Regions from separate parts of the Leisingera daeponensis DSM 23529 genome, predicted to be linked through region 1. Evidence: riboswitches for the same ligand, from Rfam matches in the RefSeq annotation. Region 1 holds a riboswitch; the other holds the start of a gene.

What was found. Region 1 has a riboswitch for cobalamin ahead of DAEP_RS0112010 (aromatic ring-hydroxylating oxygenase subunit alpha). Riboswitches for the same ligand answer to the same signal wherever they lie in the genome.
Region 2: it holds a riboswitch for cobalamin, as region 1 does, so the genes downstream of both, DAEP_RS23490 (CbtB domain-containing protein) here and DAEP_RS0112010 (aromatic ring-hydroxylating oxygenase subunit alpha) in region 1, are expected to answer to the same signal.

What each region holds. Positions count from the first base shown of each region.
Region 1 covers NZ_KI421500.1:2,367,925-2,375,526, reverse strand. The annotation lists gene DAEP_RS0112040 (AAA family ATPase) at 1-1,310, shown strand, start outside; gene DAEP_RS0112035 (DUF2971 domain-containing protein) at 1,307-2,008, shown strand; gene DAEP_RS0112030 (DUF6638 family protein) at 2,005-3,366, shown strand; gene DAEP_RS0112025 (hypothetical protein) at 3,369-3,635, shown strand; gene DAEP_RS0112020 (DUF1523 family protein) at 3,647-4,291, shown strand; gene DAEP_RS22660 (zinc-binding dehydrogenase) at 4,216-5,466, opposite strand; cobalamin riboswitch at 5,785-5,983, shown strand; gene DAEP_RS0112010 (aromatic ring-hydroxylating oxygenase subunit alpha) at 6,091-7,326, shown strand; gene DAEP_RS0112005 (FAD-binding oxidoreductase) at 7,331-7,602, shown strand, end outside.
Region 2 covers NZ_KI421500.1:224,537-232,138, forward strand. The annotation lists gene cobF (precorrin-6A synthase (deacetylating)) at 1-343, opposite strand, end outside; gene DAEP_RS0101415 (hypothetical protein) at 417-920, opposite strand; gene DAEP_RS0101420 (CbtA family protein) at 987-1,685, opposite strand; gene DAEP_RS23490 (CbtB domain-containing protein) at 1,690-1,860, opposite strand; cobalamin riboswitch at 1,895-2,107, opposite strand; gene DAEP_RS0101430 (DUF1636 family protein) at 2,274-2,609, opposite strand; gene cobA (uroporphyrinogen-III C-methyltransferase) at 2,606-3,340, opposite strand; gene DAEP_RS0101440 (cobyrinic acid a,c-diamide synthase CobB) at 3,337-4,656, opposite strand; gene cobM (precorrin-4 C(11)-methyltransferase) at 4,661-5,455, opposite strand; gene DAEP_RS0101450 (cobalamin biosynthesis protein) at 5,452-5,829, opposite strand; gene DAEP_RS0101455 (bifunctional cobalt-precorrin-7 (C(5))-methyltransferase/cobalt-precorrin-6B (C(15))-methyltransferase) at 5,826-7,013, opposite strand; gene DAEP_RS0101460 (cobalt-precorrin-6A reductase) at 7,012-7,602, shown strand, end outside.

The sequences.
Region 1 (7,602 bases):
CGCATCTGATTGCGGCGGCGGCTGCCTATGCCGAGCAGCTGATGGAGAAGGCCGCCCTGCGGGCGCAGAACGCACCGCGGCTGGAGGCCTTCACCGCGGCTTCTTGGCGGGTGGAGGCGGATGATCTCACCATCAGCGGCTTTGATGCGGCCGCCAAGGCGAAATCCACCACCCTGACGATGGCGTTCAAGAAACCGCATGAGGTGGTCGGCAACCATATCGCCAAATACCAGGCGATGCGGCTGGCCAAGATGCTGATGGCCTATGATTTCGACCGCCGCCTGAACCCCTTTGCCGAGATGGGCGGTTTCATCTTCACCTTCATGGGTGACGGCAAGCCGGGGACCGGCAAGACCACCCTGATCCAGATGATGGCGGGGCTGATCCACGACTATTGCCAGAATGCGGGCTACCCCTTCCGCTATCAGAATTTCGGCATCGACAATATCGACAGCTACCAGGGCAAATCCGGCCAGAACGCCAAGAGCTTCATCCAGAACGTAATCGATCCGGGCGTCATCGGCTTTGGCACCATCGACGACATCGACCAGATCGCGGGCAAGCGCGGCGACCGGCAGTCCTCGGCGGGCCAGCAGGAGGTGACGGCGGTGTTCATGGAGGCCTTTGCCGGGGCCAACACCGTGGTGCGCGGCAACTGCACCTTTGGCATGTTCTCCAACTACCCAGAGAATGTGGACGACGCGCTGCGCCAGCGGGCGGGGGCGCGGTTCCTGGTGGACGGGCCGCAGACGCGGGAGGATTACATCGACATTCTGACCCTTCTGATGGGCAAGAACCATGCGATCCCGCTCGGTGAGCATGACCTTTATGGCGCGCAGGAGATCAAGAAGGCGGTCGCGCGGTCTTTCGAGGCGCACAACCGCCCGCAGGAACCGGGGCTGATGGAGGTCTTTGGCCGGGTGCAGGATCAGATTGGCGAGCTGGATGATCTGGCCAAGCTTGGCACCTATTTGAAGGCCATTCAGCAGGCGGATGAGCGGTTTACCGGTCGCGCCATCAAGAACATCACCGATGCGGTCAAGGTCCGGGCGATGGATTTCGAGCTGCCGGATGAATGGATGGAGAATCCGGAGCTGTTCCTGTTCAAGGATTACGAGACCAAATCCGCGATGATTGCGGAGCTGCGGGTGCCGATCACCGTCGACATGGTGGTGCAGGAGATCAACCGCTACGCCGACAGCGAATTCCGCTATGCCGACAAGTCGGATGAGGTGGCGATTGAAAACATGGTGCGCGATTTCGGGCGGCAGGAAGAGGCCAAGCGGCGGTATCTGGAGGGGAAGGGGTGACCGTCAAGATAAACTGGTTGCAGAGAGAGGCCACAGACCGGCGGCGGCTGTTCTATTTTACCTCACCAGATCATCTGTTGGGGAATTTGAGAGAGAACAAAATAAAAGTTTCCGAGTTCAAGAAGTGCAACGATGTCTTCGAGTTAGCGTCAGTTGAGCTAAAGGACAAACAAACACGCGCGGACCAACAGGCTTGGTCCGAAGAACTTTCACGCGAATTGGGGCTGATTTGTTTCTCTCAAGATTGGCGCAATCAGCTGATGTGGGGTCACTACTCGAAGAGCGGAAAAGGTGTTTGCCTTGTCGTGGATGTTCTCGTCGAGGAACTTCAGAGGGTCAAATACTTGCCTAGAAGGAAGACAAGTAATGGCGTTCCGTTCCCTAGTTCTAGTGATCCTGCGTTTAGGCAGTTTTGCTCTCAAAAATCACATCACTGGAGCTATGAAAAAGAGGAGCGCCTTTTTGTCGATTTTCGCTCTAAGGGAGTTTTCTCCACAAAGGACGGTAGGTTCTTGCAAATGGGGGACGAAGTCCAACTCGTAGGTTTTATCAACGGACCCCAGCCTGAATTTTCTGCTAAGGAGATCCAAAAGGCATATGGCAGATCGCTCGAACATTTTCAGTGCAGAGCTGCTTTCCGGGACTTTAGGATGGTAGTGCAGCAAAACAAGAAGCTCTGGAAAAAGGTGCAACCATGAAACGCCTCATCCAGCATGGCCTGATGTTCGGCAACCTCTTCCATGTGGCCTCGCCCGCGCTGGTGGAGCGGTACAATCGCGCGCTGAAGCATCTGACCGGCAAGACCACCGCCCTCACGGATTTCCACGTCGATATCTCGGGTTTTTCGCCGGAGATCGGGGATGAGCTGGGGGATGATCACTATCTGAACCATGCGGGCGTGAACCGGCAGTTCATTCTGCTGTCGACCGAGCAGAAGCGCTGCCCGCTGCTTCACGTGAAATTCTCCACCAGCCGGGACATCCTGCGCCGGTTCATCGAGGTGAATGAACGCCAGCTGTTTGCGCTGACCGCGACCGATGCCGTGGCCGGCGAGCTGGTGAATTCGGTGTTTGAGGTGTCCTCACCCGCGCGCCTGTTCGACATCCGGCAGGTGCGGATCGAGGCGGACACCACCCGCGGCACGCTGCGCCATGCGGACCGTCTGGCGGAGCTGGTGGAGCGGTTCAAATCAGGTGAGGATGCCTGGTTTGATGATGCGTTGATCGGGGAGATGATCCAGACGGCGGAACAGACCGGCGATGTGACGCGCAATCCGGTGCATCTGGAGCATGAGGTTTTTGAGCAGGGCAACTTCTGGACCGCGCATTTCGGCGGGCTTTATGTGTTTCAGGACGTCGGGCATCCGGCGGTGATTGCCAGCGGGGAGAAGCCGGAAGGCGTGCCGCTGAAGCATGTGTTCGCCTTAAGCGAGCGCAATGCGATTGCCCGGTTCCTGGAGGTGAACCGGCTGGCGGAGCCGGTGATCCGGGCGCGCGGCGTTGATGGGGCCGCGATCCTGCGGCAGAAGATGGGGTTTCTTGCGGTGTCCGTGCTGACCGAGAAGGGGCGCGACCTGACCGGACTGTCACGCTCGGACCTCAGGCGGATGGCGGCGCGGCACGCCGATGAGCTGCCGGCGGAGTTTGACGGGCTGGCGGCGCTGGTGCGCTGGGCCGAAGGGGGCGGCAGTTGGCCGCGGATCACCTCGGATCATCCGGCCTATTTCTATAGTCTGCGGGCGTCGGACACGCCCTGCCGCGACTTGGTGAATATGCTGCTGGCGGAGCTGTGCCCGCATGATTTCCGGCAGATGTTCATCTGCCACAAGGAGGAGTTTTACCGCCAGTACCGCGGCTGGCCGGAGACCAAGAAGGCTTACGCGGCGGAGTTCCTGGCGCGGGAGTATGCGTTGGACAAGGCCGGCGCGCGGCAGGCGCTGTTCGGGCATGAGCCGGATATGGAGGGACGGGTGCCCGAACTGCCGCGCAGCCAGCGCCAAGGGGTGGTCGAGCGCGTCGGCCCCTGGGGCGCGGTGAACCGGGTGAGGGGCCGCTAGAGATGTTCGGCTTTATCCGCCTGATCCTGATCCTGTTTGTGGTGCTGACCGTGGCCTATGGCGCGGTGTCGCTCTACTCGCGCGAGGTGCGGCGGGCGAAGCTGAAACGGCGCTGGAAAGACAAGGGGTTGACCGGCGACCGCGCGGCCTTCATCCAGCGGGGGCTGAGGCAGTATGACCGCTCGTTCCGGCGCAAACTGATCCTCCTGGTCTATATCATCCCGCTAGGGGCCATCGCGCTTCTGGTCTATGTCATTAACTTCATGTGAGGAGCTGCCCGATGCGTTTCATCAAATGGGCCATCCTGATCACCTTCTGGGTGCTGTTCGGCGCCTTCCTGCATTACACGCTGCCGCAGTACGACGTGGCGCGCATCGTCAACACCTACGAGGAGCGGCAGGAGCTGAACGACTGGACCCGCCTGTTCTGGTCCAAGCCCGACGACCAGTCGGCGCAGCTGATCAACCGCGATGTGCAGTTCATCCAGGCAGTGCGCGCCAACGGCCGCAATATGGTCTACCGCAATGAGGACACCGGCTGGAACTGGCCGCCCTATTTCAAGTTCGACACCGCGAACCTCTATACGGATGCCAATGACAGCATCTCGACCAGGGCCAACCCGGAGTGGGTGGCGGTGATGCATTACGGCTGGCGCAACGAGTTCCTGTCGATCTTCCCGAATGCGGTGTCGATCAAGCCCGTGGCCGGGCCGGAGGATAAGCCGACAAACTGGTTCAGCATCATCTTCCTGGTGCTGCTGGCCGCCATCCTGTGGGCCATCTATGTGCGCTGGCGCCGGTTCCGGCGGGCGCGGATCGAGCCGATGATCGAAAGCGCCGAGGACAGCCTCTATGCCGCGGGGGATGCGATTGCGGAACGGCAGGGCCGCTTCCGCCGCTGGCTGGACAGCTGGAAATCGAAGTGATGAGGGGCCGCCGCGTGGGCGGCCTTTTCATTGGCTTTGAGGGTCTTGCGGCTCGTCAGGCCTGTGGCGGCACAAGAACGAAGTTGCCGAAATGGGTTTTCTTCAGGAATTCCTGCTGGGCCCTGGCGATGTCCTTGAGCGGGAAGACTTTGGCGACAAGCGGCCGGATTTCGCCGCGCTCGATATAGGAAATCAGGTTCGGAAATCAGGTTCGGAAAAACCGGCTCATCCCAGGCGGTGCAGCCGATCAGGGTGATGTCCTTCAAATACATATCCCGCATGTCCAGATCGACAACCGGCCCGGCGATGGCGCCGCTGGACACCAGGCGGCCGCCGCGTTTCAGCAGTTTGAGCATTTGCGGGAAGCCAGCCCCCGCCACATTGTCAACGACGGCGTCAACGCTTTCCCCGCCCAATTCCGCCAGCAGGCCGCTGTCCCGGTCCAGAACGATATCCGCACCAAGGCCGCGCAGCTGATCCATCTTCCCCCGGCTGGTGACCGCCGCCACCCGGGCGCCGCGGCGTTTGGCCAGCTGCACTGTGGCCGAGCCGACACCGCCGGAAGCGCCGGTCACAAGCACCAGCTCGCCAGCGCGCACGCTGGCGCGGTGCAGCATGTTTTCCGATGTGCCATAGGCGCAGGGAATTGTCGCCAGCTCCTCGTCCGACCAGGCGCAGTCGACCGGGAACACCTCAGTTGCCGGGACTTTGACATATTCGGCAAAGGCGCCGTCAAAGTCCGAGGCCATCCAGACGTTGTCCATAACGCCGTAGCCATTGGGGCGCATGCAGGGGCGCACCAGAACCCGCTTGCCGGTCAGGGCCTGGCTGGCGCCTGGGCCTGCCGCAACAACCCTGCCGCAGCAGTCGGTGCCCTGGATCAGCGGGAAGGGGGTTGCCTTGTTCCAGCCGCCGTCGGCCTTTTGTTCGGCATGGGCTTCCTGGCGGCCTGCGGCCGCGGCGGTGTCCGTCGTCACGCTGGAGGAATACCATCCGAGCCGGGTGTTGATTTCGGTGTTGTTCACCCCGGCTGCCAGAACCCGCAGCAGCAACTCTCCCTCGCCGGGGTCCGGGATGGGCACGGGTTTGTACTCAAGCTTGTCGTAGCCGCCGTTTCCGGTGGTCACGACGGCCATCATGGTGCCCGTGCTGCTGCGCGTCATTGGTTCGTTCATAAGCGGCCCCTTTCGTTTGCGCGGGGTGCCGGAAGATATCGGGATACAGTGCAAATACTGCCCGCAGGGCAGGGGCGGCGGCAAGAGGTGAATCCAAAGACACGGTGCGGCCTGTCCGTCGGGCGCAGTCTGGCGAATCGCTGAGCCGAGCCGATTCGGAGGAAAATACCCTGAAGATCAGCACTTTGCCGCAAACGGACCGGCGAGTGCCGGTTTGAGATTCTGCGCCGGAAACGGGCCTAAGGCGGGGATAACATGCATGTCTTTTTCCGGTTTCGGCGGGTCGGATTTGTCTCCGCCCAAGGGGTGCGTTTCGGGCAATTTGCGCCTCAGCAAGGTGCCGCCCCCTGGGGCGGAGAATTGGGAAGCTGGTGAAATTCCGGTACTGCCCCCGCAACGGTGACCCCGGGCAAGGCATGGCAAAGACCACTGAAGCAGGCGCTTCGGGAAGGTGCCAGGCCCCGCCGCCGAATGGCCCCGGGACAGTCCGGAAACCAGCCTTGCCCCGAAAACGTCAACCGCGGGCGGCGGCGGGGCGGTTGCAGGCGCTTGGCCTGTGATCTCTCTCCTCATGCCCGCAGCCAAGCCAACCTGCCGCGGGGATGCGGCAAAGGAGAGAAGCATATGCTTCACGACAGCGAAATTCTGGCCAGACTGGTGGCCCGTCAGAAAAACTATTCCCTGGAGCAGGCCTTCTATACCGATCCGGGCGTGCTGGATCTGGACATGCGCCAGATCTTCTACCGCGAGTGGCTGTTTGCCATTCCCGCCTGCGAGATCCCGAAGGCGGGGAACTTCGTGACCCACCAGGTTGGCGCCTACAACGTGATCATCGTGCGCGGCACCGATGGCGAGGTGCGTGCCTTTCACAATGCCTGCCGCCACCGCGGCTCCGTCGTGTGCAAGGCGAAAAAGGGCAATTCGCCCAAGCTGGTCTGCCCCTACCACCAGTGGACCTATGAGCTGGACGGCTCCTTGCTGTGGGCGCGCGACATGGGGCCGGAATTTGATGCCTCCAAGCACGGGCTGAAGCCGGTGCACTGCCGCGATCTGGCGGGACTGATCTATATCTGCCTGGCCGATGAGGCACCGGATTTCGATGCCTTCGCCGCTGTGGCCCGCCCTTATCTGGAGCCGCATGATCTGGGCAACGCCAAGGTCGCCTATGAAAGCTCGATCATCGAGAACGGCAACTGGAAGCTGGTCTGGGAGAACAACCGCGAATGCTATCACTGCGGCGGCAACCACCCGTCGCTGTGCCGGACCTTCCCCGAAGATCCATCGGTGACCGGTGTTGAGGGCGGCGAGACCCCGCCGCACCTGCAAAAGCATTTCGACCGGATCGAGGCGGCGGGTATCCCGGCCCAGTTCCAGATCGACGCGCGCGGCCAGTACCGGGTGGCGCGGATGCCGCTGAATGAGGGCGCCGAGAGCTATACCATGGACGGTAAGGCAGCTGTGGCCAAGAAACTGGGCCGGGTGCCGTTTGCCGATGCGGGCACGCTGTTGAAGTTCCACTACCCGACCACCTGGAACCATTTCCTGCCGGATCATTCCATCGTGTTCCGCGTGACCCCGATCAGCCCGACGGAGACCGAAGTCACCACCAAATGGCTGGTGCACAAGGATGCGGTCGAGGGCCAGGATTACGACCTGAAGCGGCTGACCGAAGTGTGGGTTGCCACCAACGACGAGGACCGCATCGTGGTGGAGGACAACCAGCGCGGAATCAACTCGCCCGCATATGAGCCCGGCCCCTATTCGGAAGTGCAGGAAAGCGGCGTTATCCAGTTCTCCAACTGGTATGCCGAGCACCTGACCCGTGCGCTGACCGGCCGCCACCTGATCGCGGCGGAGTAACGGCATGGGACTGCAGGCCAATTTCGAAACGCTGGATGAGACGCTGGCGTGGAAGGACGACGAGATGCTGGAATGCGTCACCGTCGTGCCCGAGGCGCCGAACACCGCCACCTTCAGCTTCCGCGCGCCTTCCGGCGCGTGGTTCAAATACCAGCCGGGCCAGTTTCTGACGCTGGAACTGCCGGTGCCGGGCGGCACTGTCTGGCGCACTTACACCATCAGCTCCTCACCCTCGCGGCCCTTGTCTATCTCTGTCACCGTGAAGGCGCAGGCCGA
Region 2 (7,602 bases), 2.1 Mb from region 1:
ACGGGTCGCCCCAGACCAGGAACCCGGCCTTGCCGCCTTCGGGCAGGTGCGCAGTGATGGTCTGCCACCAGATTTCCGCGATGGCGTCGTGCCAGTCGTCCACCCGCTTGCGGTAGCTTTTGGTGGCCTCGTCGCGCACTGGCAGGGCAAACTCCACGATCCTGGGGCCATCGCCCTTGATCGCGCGGTTGCAGATCTCGCGCCTGAGCCCTGCCAGGTCGTCCTTGCCCGCGCCCTTGTTGGGGATCAGGATCAGATCCTGCGCGTTCAGCGCCTCAATCGCCTGCAGCGTGATGTGCTGCGGATTGCCGGTGCCGATGCCAATCAGGGTAAGCTCAATCATGACGGGGCCTTTCACGTGAAAACACGGCCCCCTATGGGGCCGCGCTGCTGGTCTTGCAAGCCTGCAGTTGCGCTCAGGAGCCTTCGCCGCCTGCCGGCACGGTAAGCGTGGCTTCCACCGGCTTGCCATCCACCATCAGGTGGCTGTGGCTGTTGGTGTTAAGCGAGACCGTGACTTCGGCTCCGCCGGGCAGGGCAGGGATGTGCATCCAGCCGGCATAAAGGCGGGCGAGTTTCTCGCCGTTCACATAGACATGCGCATGGCCTTCGCCATCGGCGTCCGCGGCGGAGGCATTTTCGGGCGCGAAGCGGAAGTTCTGCGGCACCACTTGCAGGTTCCATCCGGCCATCGGGTCCTTGTGCAGCCGGATGGCAACGCTGGGCGCATCCGGGCCTGCGGGCAGGCTGACGGATCGGGAGTGGTCATGCGCCGCCAGTTCGGTATGGCCGCCGCCGTGGTCCGCCGGGGCGCCGTGGTCGTGGCCGTCAAAGGTCACGCCATTGCCGGCGGCAATCACAAACCCGGCGCCGCCGCCGAACACCAGGCCGATGGCGAAAAGAGCGAGAGAGCGGGACATATCGGTCTCCTCTGGAAAAGAATGTCCCCGCCGGGCGGGGCCGGCGGGGAACTCTGTAAGGCTGGATCAGGCTGCGGCGTGTTCGCGCTTGCCTTCGGCTTGCCAGAAGTAGCCGGTGAAGGCGCCCAGCAGAACCCAGGCGGCCATGCCGACGCCAAAGGCGCGGGCGGCAAACAGCGCGCCGATTTCGGTCGGAACCGGGCCTGAGAAACTCTCTGGCTCAGGCGCGCCGATGATATGCGGGCCCATCAGCAGCAGCGCTGCGACCAGGACACTCACCAGATTGCCGCCAAAGGCGATCAGCCACATGGCAACCCCTGCGGCCGCAACGGTGACCGTCCACCAGATCTGCCGCGCGCCGATGTCAGCGGCAGCGACACCCGGCACTTCCGGCGCCAGCGACAGGCCCGGCGCAAAGTGGAAGGTGATGAAGCCTGCAAGACCCCACAAGAGGCCGCTGCGCGCGTTGACCTCATGCCCCTGGCGTTCGGCCACCGACATCAGTGCCGCCAGCACCAGCGCATAGCCGGTATAGGTCAGCATGGTGAACACGATGCTGAGGCCATCGCGCACAGGCTCGGCGAACAGGCCGGGCAGGTCGGGATGCGCGGTTACGGGGGCAGCGCCGAAATGCACCAGCTCGCCGCCCTCGTAGAGTTCGGCATGGAGCAGCACGGGCTGCACGAAATACAGCTGCAGCAGGGCGGTAATCAGCCCTGCTGCAGCACCAGCGAACAGGCCGCTGGTCAGAATGCGACTGAACATGGCCTTAGTGGCAGGGGAAGCCGGTTGCGTGGCGCACGTCATGCGCGGCGTCGTGCAGGGCGGATGCCTGAACATGGCCGGTCAGCGTGATGATCCCCAGCCCCAGAACCACGGCAAACAGTGCCGGAATTACACTGGAGCCAGCGGCAGAAGCCTTAAGCGTCTTGGTCGTCATTTGTTGTCCTCCTCACCGTCACACCCGACGGTATAAGTTGCGTTCCCATACGGCCGGTCTCCTGACTCGCGGGTCGCTGCTGCCATCCTCCTTCCCGGCCTTTGCCAGTGGATATTGGAAGGCCGCTCGCCGCTCACAGTCGCGGGGGCGGTTGAGGCTTCGGTGCCGCGATTTGGTCCACCGTCCTCATTCCCGTTTCAGTCCCGATGCTTGGGCACCATCAGACACCGTATCCGTTGGTAATGCCCCGCTGGGCTGAGTCTGGTCAAGGAAGAATCCGCCAGGTTTGCGCCCGTCAGCGCCATGGGGTGCAGGAAATGCGGCGCTGCCGGCCGCGGCCAGGGAAGCCGGAAAATTCAGATCTTCCGGCTGAAATTCCGCGCCGGAGATGTGCCCCGTCCGCGGCAGGCGGATCACGCCATCCCGGCCGGGATGCGGGCAATCGCCTTGAAGCGCAGGTTGCCCAGCGGCCGGGCGTCGGCGAAATTGCCGTCGTCGCTGTCTTGATACATCCGCAGGAAGGTCACGATGTCCGGCAGGTCCGCTGCGGTGATCTCTCCGAACAGATAGGCGGTCTTGCCGGCTTGCCGCACCGCCAGCGTCTGCGGCCGCTGGCAGCCGGACATGCAGTCCGCCTGCTGCAGCCGGACCTTCGCCCCGGCAGCCTCCAGCGCCGCCGCGGCCTGCCCGAACAGGGCAGGGTCCGCGCCGCGGCAGGTGCGGCACAGGGTGAGGGTGGGCAGGCTCATGCGCCGGGCAGCTCCTGATCGGCCAGCGGCCCGTAGAGGATGAGCACCGGCGCCTTGGTCTCCATCGCGCGCAGCACCGCGGGCAGTTCGCCCACGGTGTGGCAGGACAGTTTCTGTTCCGGGGTGGAAACGGCCAGCGCGACCAGCGCGTGGGTCTCCGCGGGCAGCCCGGCCTCCATCAGCTTCTCCGCCAGCGCGGCAAAGGTGCTTTTGCCCATGTAGACCACGGTGGTGGCGTGCGGGTCGGCCAGCGCCGCCATGTTGAGGTCCTCCGGCAGCCCGCCGGTCACGTCATGGCCGGTGATGAACTGCAGCCGCCGCGCCGTCAGCCGCCGGGTCAGCGGAATGTTCGCTGCCGCCGCCGCGGCCGAGGCTGCGGTGACGCCGGGCACGATCTCGAACCCGATGCCCGCCTCGCGCAGCGCAGTCATCTCTTCCTCCAGCCGCCCGAAGACACCGGAATCGCCGGATTTCAGCCGCACCACGTTAAGGCCGCTTTGCGCGTAATCGACCAGCAGCTGGCTCACATGGTCCTGCTTGGGGGAGGGCCGTCCGGCGCGTTTGCCCACGCCCACCAGATCGGCATCTGCGCGGGCGTGGCTCAGGATCGGCCCGGAGGACAGGTCATCGAACAGGATCGCATCCGCTGCCTGCAGCCGCTTCACCGCCTTTACGGTCAGGAGTTCCGGGTCGCCGGGACCGGAGGAGACAAAGCTCACAAAACCGCTCATGCGCGCTCTCCCGTGATCAGGTGGAAGAAGGTGCCGGTGACATTGCCCTTGATCGAGCCGGTTTCCGGCACCGGGCCGCCGTCGGCGTCCATGACCTGCGCCAGCGGCGCGTCGGGTTCTTCCAGAATGGTGGAGTAATGGAATTCATGGCCGCGCAGGGCGGTGCCTGCGCCAAAGCCCGGCATCCCAGCCTGCAGAATGGCGCGGCGGTAGCCGAGGTGGAACTTGCGCTTCTCATAGGAGGTCACGAGGCCCAGGAGGCCCAGCATCCGGTGGCGGTTGCCCTCCTTGTCGATCAGCGCCTCGCCCAGGGCCATGTAGCCGCCGCATTCGCCATGCACCGGCTTGGTTTCGGCGTGCTTCCGGACACCGGCGCGGAAGGTCTCCGCTGCCGCCAGCGCCGGCCCGTGCAGTTCCGGATAGCCGCCGGGCAGCCAGACCAGATCGGCATCCGCCGCCGGGGCCTGATCCGCCAGGGGCGAGAACGGCAGGATCTCTGCCCCTGCCGCGCGCCATCCTTCCAGAAGATGCGGGTAGGTGAAAGAAAACGCCGCATCGCGCGCCAGCGCAATCCGCTGGGCGGGCGGTTCCGGCAGGCTGGCCGGCGCGGGCGCTTGACCCGCCAGCGCCGCCGCCTTGATCGCGTCCAGATCCACATGTTCGCGCAGGAAGGCGGCATAACCTGCAATTGCGGCTTCCAGATCGGGATGCTCAACCGCCTGGATCAAGCCCAGGTGGCGTTCCGGCAGGGCCAGATCGCCGCGGCGGGGCAGGGAGCCCAGTACCTTGATGCCGGCCTTCTCCATCCCCAGCCGGGTCAGCCGCTCATGGCGCGGGCTGGCGACGCGGTTCAGGATGACACCGGCAAAGGGCAGTTCGGGATCGTAATTCTTGAACCCCAGCGCGGTTGCCGCGGCCGACTGCGCCTGGCCGCCCACGTCGACCACCAGCACCACCGGCCAGCCCATTCGTTTGGCGGTCTCCGCCGAGGAGCCAAAGCCCGACTGCCCGCGCGTCGCCACGCCGTCATAAAGGCCCATCGAGCCTTCGCCCACGCAGATCTCCGCGCCCGCCGCCTGTGCCGTGACCGCATCCAGCAGCGCGCCGTCCATCGCCCAGGTGTCGAGGTTGAAACTGGGGCGTTTGGCTGCTGCGAGGTGGAAGGCCGGGTCGATATAATCCGGTCCGCTCTTGTAGGGCTGCACGGTCAGACCGTCCTCGGCCAGCGCCCGCAGGAGGCCCAGCATCACGGTGGTCTTGCCGGTGCCCGAGGAGGGCGCGGAGATCATCAGTCCGGGAGGGTTCAGGTTGGTCATGGCCTTAATCGTCCCCATGGCTCCAGCTCGACCAAGGGCTGTCAGCACTCTGCGGCCGGTAGCGGCGGTCGTAATCGGCGGAATAGAGGCAGCTTTCGTCAAAGCCCTCGCCCTTCAGCACCGGCCCTACCAGTATCAGCGCGGTGCGGGAAATCTTTTCGTCCAGCGAGTCTTTCAGGGTTTCGAGAGTGGCACGGATGATCTGCTGATCCGGCCAGCTGGCGCGGTAGACCACGGCGACCGGGCACTCACCGCCGTAATGCGGCGTCAGGCTGTCCACCACATGGTCCAGATTGCCGATCGACAGGTGGATCGCCAGCGTGGTGCCGGTCCGTGCAAAATTCTCCAGCGACTCGCCTTCGGGCATCGAGGACGCGCGCCCCGGCGTGCGCGTCAGCACAACCGACTGGCCAAGGCCCGGCAGGGTCAGCTCTGTGCCGAGCGCCGCAGCCGCAGCGGCAAAGGACGGCACGCCCGGGGTGACGCTGACCGGGATGCCCTCTGCCTTCAGGCGGCGGATCTGCTCGCCCATCGCGGACCACACCGACAGATCGCCGGAGTGCAGCCGCGCCACGTCCTGGCCCGCCTCATGCGCCGCCTTGATCTCCGCCACGATGGCATCCAGGTCCATCGCCGCGGTGTTCACGATTTTCGCGTCCGCCGGGCAGTGGCTCAGGATTTCCTCCGGCACCAGCGAACCGGCATAGAGGCACACCGGGCAGGCGGCGATGATGTCGCGCCCGCGCAGGGTCAGAAGGTCGGCAGCGCCCGGTCCGGCGCCAATGAAGTGAACGGTCATGGCTCAAGTCTTTCTGCTATGGCCGCGGTGGCAAGCCCATCCGCGGTGACAACTCTGGGGGCGAGCAGGCGCGCGCGCGCGCCCGGCACCCCATGGCGCGCCCCGGCCAGCGCCGCGGCTTCCGCCAGCGACCCGGTGCCGAACCGCGCCTTGATCCGGGGCGAGCAGGTGAGGGTCTGCTCTCCGGCAATATCCTGCTCCTGCAGCGCAATCACCGGCAGGCCGGCCGTGCGCGCAAATTCCTGCATGGCAGGGGCTTCAGCCTTTCCGGCGACGGACGCGAGCGCATCCACCTGCGCGCCGGTCAGCGTTAGCGCCGCCTGCAAATCCGCCACCGTGGCCGTGCTGCGGAACCCGATGCCTGCCACCTTCATCGCGTGACGCTCCATTGGATCACCGGGCGCGCCCGCCGCCAGTCGCGCATGGTGCCCAGCGGGCCGGCCTCGGCGATCTCCGCTTTCAACAAATGCCCGCCGCGCGCAGCATGAGCCTGCATCAGCAGGGTTTCGGTTTCCAGCGTGACGCCGTTTGCGACCAGCCGGGTGCCTTCCGGCAGCACCTCCCACAGGTGATCCAGCAGCGCTTGCGAGCCGCCGCCGCCGATAAATACGCAATCGGGCAGCGGCTGGCCGTTCAGCACGGCGGGCGCCTTGCCCGGCACCGCGCTCATCCGGTGCTCAATCCCGAACGCTGCGGCATTGGCGCGGATATTTTCCAGCCGGCTCTCTCGCGGCTCGAAGGTGATGGCGCGTGCGCCACGGGCCGCCAGGCACCACTCGACCGAGACCGATCCGGAGCCGCCGCCGATATCCCACAGCAGTTCTCCCGCGCGCGGTGCCAGCGCCGACAGGGTCAGCGCCCGAATGGGGCGTTTGGTGATCTGGCCGTCGCTGGCAAAGAGATCATCTGCCAGCCCGGAGGCCTGCGGCAGGCCCTTGCTGCCCGCAGCCTCAACCGCCACGGCAACAGGCGCCTGAATGTCTTGCAGGTCAAAATCTTGTGCCGCCGCAGACCGCACCCGCTGGCGCGGCCCGCCCAGGCATTCCATGACGGTCAGCTGCGAGGCGCCGAAACCTTCTGCCGCCAGCCACTCCGCCAGTTCCGCAGGCGCTGCGCCGTCACGCAGGGTGCAGATCACGCGTGCACCAGCGCCCAGCAGCGCACGCAGCCGCGCATAAGGTGCCGCGTGCAAGCCGAGGCACAGCACCTCCTCCAGCTTCCAGGCCAGAAGGTTCGCCGCCAGCGCAAAGGTTGAGGGAACGGGGTGAGAAATCCACTCGCCCTCCTCCAGATGCCGCGCCAGCGACCCCCCGGCGCCATGCCAGAACGGATCGCCGGAGGCCAGAACGGCGACCTTGCGGCCGCGCAGCTCCAGCACCGGATCAATGGAAAACGGCACCGGCCAGGGCTGGCCCTTGCTGCCTGCGCCCGCCAGTTCCAGATGCCGCGGGCCGCCGAATACCGCCTCAGCCCCTGCCAGCGCCTTCCGGCTTGCATCGCTGAGGCCTTCCAGTCCATTTTCGCCCAGACCAATTATCGTAAGCCATGGATCAGACATGACACGCATCCTTCTGCTGGGCGGCACCACCGAGGCCTCCGCGCTGGCCAAGACCTTGGCCGGGGCGGGCATGGATGCAGTGTTTTCCTACGCGGGCCGCACCGCGCATCCGGTCAGCCAGCCGCTGCCCACCCGCGTCGGCGGCTTTGGCGGCATAGAAGGATTTGCGGCTTATCTGGAAGCCGAAAACATCACCCATGTGGTCGACGCCACCCATCCGTTTGCTGCACAGATGAGCTCCAACGCGGTCCACGCCTGCGAGGCGGCGGGGGTGCCGCTGTGCGCCTTCGAACGCCCGGCCTGGCAGGCCGGGGAGGGCGACCAATGGCTGCACACCGACAGCATAGAAGAGGCCGTCAACGCGCTGCCTGATACCCCGGCGCGGGTGTTTCTGGCCATTGGCAAGCAGAACCTGACCCAATTCGCGGCCAAGCCCCAGCACCACTACCTGCTGCGGCTGGTGGACGCGCCGGAGGCGGATCTGCCGTTGCCGCACACCACGGTCGAGATCGCCCGCGGGCCGTTTGACGCGGCGGGCGACACCGCGCTGCTGCAGCGCCACGCCATCACCCACGTGGTCGCCAAGAAC